One region of the Mesorhizobium sp. M2A.F.Ca.ET.043.02.1.1 genome, then DNA from elsewhere that is predicted to be linked to it. Evidence: predicted binding sites of a transcription regulator. Region 1 holds the regulator's gene; the other holds the start of a gene.

Evidence for each region. Region 1 encodes PhoB, which activates phosphate uptake and scavenging genes when phosphate is short. Its sites were predicted from a motif close to TGTCATNNANCTGTCAT; they were not measured.
Region 2: the regulator PhoB is predicted to act here: its motif matches at 1,417-1,433, upstream of EJ068_RS16575 (DUF1045 domain-containing protein).

What each region holds. Positions count from the first base shown of each region.
Region 1 covers NZ_CP034445.1:2,238,328-2,240,719, reverse strand. Annotated here, with positions in the region: gene phoU (phosphate signaling complex protein PhoU) at 1-499, shown strand, start outside; gene phoB (phosphate regulon transcriptional regulator PhoB) at 517-1,206, shown strand; gene EJ068_RS10645 (ROK family protein) at 1,369-2,392, opposite strand, start outside.
Region 2 covers NZ_CP034445.1:3,470,552-3,472,943, reverse strand. Annotated here, with positions in the region: gene iolE (myo-inosose-2 dehydratase) at 1-232, shown strand, start outside; gene EJ068_RS16585 (DUF3329 domain-containing protein) at 297-509, shown strand; gene iolB (5-deoxy-glucuronate isomerase) at 526-1,338, shown strand; gene EJ068_RS16575 (DUF1045 domain-containing protein) at 1,572-2,279, shown strand; gene EJ068_RS16570 (alpha-D-ribose 1-methylphosphonate 5-triphosphate diphosphatase) at 2,316-2,392, shown strand, end outside.

The DNA.
Region 1 (2,392 bases):
GATCGCCAAGCGCCAGCCGATGGCGGACGATCTTCGCCACGTGGTCGGCTCGATACGCATGGCGGGCGACCTCGAACGCATCGGCGATCTCGCCAAGAACATCGCCAAGCGCGTCGGGTCAGTCGGCGTCAGCACTGCCCCGCGCGACCTCACGCATTCGATCGATTCCATGGCGCAACTGGTGCTGATCCAGGTCCAGGGCGTGATTCAGGAATATACGGTGGGTGATGCCACGGCGCTGGCCAAGCTTCGCAACGACGACGAACGCATCGACGTCAAATACACCTCCGTCTTCCGCGAGCTGTTGACCTACATGATGGAAGATCCACGCAACATCACCGCTTGCACGCATCTTCTGTTCTGCGCCAAGAACCTCGAGCGCATCGGTGACCATGTGACCAACATCGCCGAGAACGCCTATTATGTGCTGACCGGCACGCAATTGCCCGCCAACCGTCCCAAGCAGGACGAGACGGCAATGTCGGCGCCGGCCGCCTGACGGAAAAGGTTACCCCGATGATCGCGCCACGCATCATGGTGGTGGAGGACGAGGAGCCGCTGGGGGTGCTGCTCCGCTACAACCTCGAATCCGAGGGTTACCAGGTGGAAGTGGTGACCCGCGGCGACGAGGCCGAAATCCGCCTTCAGGAAAATGTTCCCGACCTGCTCGTGCTCGACTGGATGGTGCCGGCGGTCTCCGGCATCGAGCTCTGCCGGCGTCTCAGGATGCGGCCCGAGACCGAGCGGCTGCCGATCATCATGCTGACCGCGCGCGGTGAAGAAAGCGATCGGGTTCGAGGTTTGTCCACCGGCGCCGACGACTATCTGGTCAAGCCGTTCTCGACGCCGGAGTTCATGGCGCGCGTCAAGGCGCTGCTGCGCCGCGCCAAGCCCGAGGTGCTGTCCAGCGTGCTCAAGGTCGGCGACATCGTGCTCGACCGCGAATCGCACCGCGTCTATCGCAAGAAGAGCGAGATCAGGCTCGGCCCGACCGAGTTCCGCCTGCTCGAATTCATGATGCGGCATCCCGGCCGCGTGTTCTCGCGCAGCCAGCTGCTCGACAATGTCTGGGGCGAGACGATCTATATCGACGAGCGCACCGTGGACGTGCATGTCGGCCGCCTGCGCAAGGCCGTCAACAACGGCCGCATGCCCGACGTCATCCGCACCATCCGCGGGGCGGGTTATGCAATCCGGGAAGACTAGGGATATGCTGATATTCAGGTGAGGCCGGCCTGCGAATGGCGGCTTCCTGCGCTTCCGGTACTCACGTACCAAAAAGTACGCTCCGCTCCGGTTCTCGGAATCCACCATTTTCGACTCGGCCTGACCGGAATCTCAGCATATCCCGGCGCTTGAGCTTGCGGCTTATGCGACGTGCTTGCCCGCTCTTGCCTGGACACCCGGCGCGAAAATCTCCTGGTCGACGAAGGTCAGCGCGCGGGTGGCGCAGCCTTCGCGGATCAGCGGCAGCTCGTTCGGCTCGGTGTCGAAGGAGATCGAGCTCGAGTGCTGGCCGCCGGCGGTCTGGGCGATCGCCTCCCTCAGCGCCGGCTCGATCAGGTCGAAGGCGGCCGCGCTGACGCCGACCATGGCGACCGGCGCCGGGTCGATGAGGGCGAACAGGCTGCCAAGACCGAAGCCCAGCGCCTCGCCGGCCCGACGATAGGCTTCCCGTTCGGGGCCGTCCGCCTGTCGGGCCTTTGCGGCCAGCGCGCGCATGTCGGCGTCACCGACATCGGTCGGTGCGGCGTCCTCGCTTATCCCCATGGCGCTGCGCCAGATCGCGTAGTTGCCGGCATAGGCCTCGACGCAGCCGCGGCGGCCGCAGCGGCAAAGCGCGCCGCCCGGACGATGGATCATGTGGCCGAACTCGCCGCCGGAGGAATGCGAGCCGGTGAACAATTCGCCCTTCAGCACCAGGCCCATGCCGATGCCGTGCGAGAGCAGGATGGCGATGAAATTGTCACGATAGCGCTCGGGATCGCGCCATCGCAGCGCCACCGCCATCATGTTGCAGTCGTTCTCCATGGTGGCAGGGATGCCGAATTCCCTCTCCAGGATGTCGGCGAACGGAATGTCGGTCAGCGGCGTGATCGGCGACCATAGCATGGCGCGTGCGTGGGAATCGGTGATGCCTTGAATGCCCATGGCGATGCGGGCGACGCTGCCCACGTCGAGATCGGGGTCCTGCAGCCGGCGCCGGACGATCGCCAGGCATTCGCCGATCAGCTCGTCGCGCGGCATGACGAGCGTGTCCAGGCGCCGCTGCTCCTCGGCGATCACCTGGCCGGCATAGTCGATGACGGCGACGGACAGGAAGTTCAGCGACAGCACCACCGTCAACACCGCGGCGGCCTCGGGATTCAGCGCCAGGCCGATCTGCGGCCGG
Region 2 (2,392 bases), 1.2 Mb from region 1:
CGATGCCGTGGCGCTCGGCGCCTTCACCGTGCCGGGCGACGGCTCGCTCGATTTCGGCGCCATTGTGCAGCGTTTCGCAGATTATGGCTATGAAGGCTGGTTCGTCGTGGAAGCCGAACAGGATCCTAAGAAGAACCCGCCGCTCAAGATGGCCCAGGTCGGCCACAAGGAGCTGATGCGAGTGATGACAGCCGCCGGCTACACGGTGGAGACGCAAGGGTTTCCGGCCTGAACGGTGGATTAGACAGGGCATCCGATCTATCTGATGCGCTTTGGGCAAATCCTGGATTGGCGCGATGAAAGACTATGAGCACCCCTTTTTCAGGCCGCTGTGGCGGCGCATCGCCGTCGTCGTGGTCTGCCTGATCTGGTCGGCGATCGAGTTCGCCTCCGGTACGCCGTTCTGGGGCGTCATCGCGCTCGGCTTCGCCGGCTATGCGGTGTGGCAGTTTTTCTATCTCTACAAGCCGGTTGAGGAGGCGAAGCCTCCGGCCGAGCCGAAGGAATAATCCAAAGGAGCCCCGCATGTCGAAACTCATCGTCAAGGCCGACAGGGGCCACGGCCATGTCGCGCATGTCACGCCGCAAAGCGCCGGCTGGACCTATGTCGGGTTCGACCTGCATCGGCTGAAGGCGGGCGAGACGGCGTCCGGCAAGACGGGCGACCGCGAGGTTTGCCTGGTCTTCGTCACCGGCAAGGGCAAGGCGACCGCCGGCGGCAAGGATCTCGGCCTGCTCGGCGAGCGCATGTCGCCTTTCGAAGGCAAGCCGTGGTCGGTCTATGTGCCGCAAGGCACCGAATGGTCGGTGACCGCCGACACCGAGCTGGAACTCGCCGTCTGCTCGGCGCCGGGCCTCGGCGGCGGCCTGCCGGCGCGCGTCATCGGGCCGGACGATCTCGGCCAGGAGGTACGTGGCAAGGGCACCAACACGCGCTACGTCACCAATATCCTGCCCGAGGGCAAGCCGGCGGATTCGCTGCTGGTGGTCGAGGTCATCACGCCCGGCGGCCACACGTCCAGCTACCCGCCGCACAAGCACGACCAGGACAATCTGCCGGCCGAGTCCTACCTGGAAGAGACCTACTATCACCGCCTCAACCCGCCGCAGGGTTTTGCCTTCCAGCGCGTCTACACCGACGCCGACCGCAACGGCGTGCGCGAGCTGGACGAGGCGATGGCGATCGAGGACGGCGATGTCGTGCTGGTGCCGAAGGGCTATCACCCCTGCGCGGCCTGCCACGGCTACGACCTCTATTATCTCAACGTCATGGCCGGACCGAAGCGGACGTGGAAATTCCACAACGCGGCCGAGCACGAATGGCTGATGAAGGCCTGACTGCGCATTGGTCCAGCCGGGAGAAAATCGTCGGCTAACGAGCTTGCGGCTGGACTTGCCTTCGAAAACCCATGAAAGCTTCGTCAATCCGTCATGGAAATCACCTATGGCAGCGGTTCCGGTGCATGTCGCCGCAAACGCCTTGGCGTTTTGGGACCCACGACTTGCCAAGACAATGACTTGAAGCGCGTCGCATGATCCTTCGGGCGCGGCGCGCTTGACGAGGAACGCCAATGCGCTACGCCATCTACTACACACCGGAACAGGACGAGAAGCTGGCGCGCATTGCCGCCAACTGGCTGGGCCGCGACCCATTCGGGGCGGCGACGCGGCCGGTGGAGGCCGTGGGCGATCTGTCTGCCGCGGAAGTCGCCTTCCACACGGCGTCGGCCAGGCGCTACGGGTTCCATGCGACGCTGAAGGCGCCATTCCGGCTGGCGCCGAACGAGACCGAAGCCTCGCTGCGGGCCGCGCTCGACGCTTTCGCCGAGGCGACGCCGCCTGTCGTCATCCCGCGTCTGGTCGTCGGGCAGATCGACGGCTTCTTCGCGCTGGTGCCGGAAACGCGGTTCGCGCCGCTCAACGACTTCGCCGGCGAGGTGGTGCGCGCCTTCGACAGTTTCCGCGCGCCGCTCACCGAGGCCGAGATCGAGCGCCGCAGCCCCGATGCGCTGAAGCCGGACGAGTTCCGCAACCTCTGCCAATGGGGCTATCCTTACGTCTTCGACACATTCCGCTTCCACATGACGCTGTCGGGGCGCGTCGGGCCCGAGGAGAGCCCGCGTCTTCGCGCGGCGATCGACGGCCTGTTCGCCGACGTGCTGCGGCAGCCGGTGCCGGTGGATGCGCTGACCCTGTTCGTCGAAAGCGAGCCCGGCGCCCCGTTCATGGTGCTTTCGCACCACGCGCTTGGCCGTGGCCAGGCCCGCAAGACAGCTTGATTTGATTGCCGACCGCTCGAGATAGGACCGCCTGAGATGACCGCCGAAACCGTTCTCACCAATACCCGCATCGTGCTGCCCGACGAGATCGTCGAGGGCTCGCTTCTGTTGCG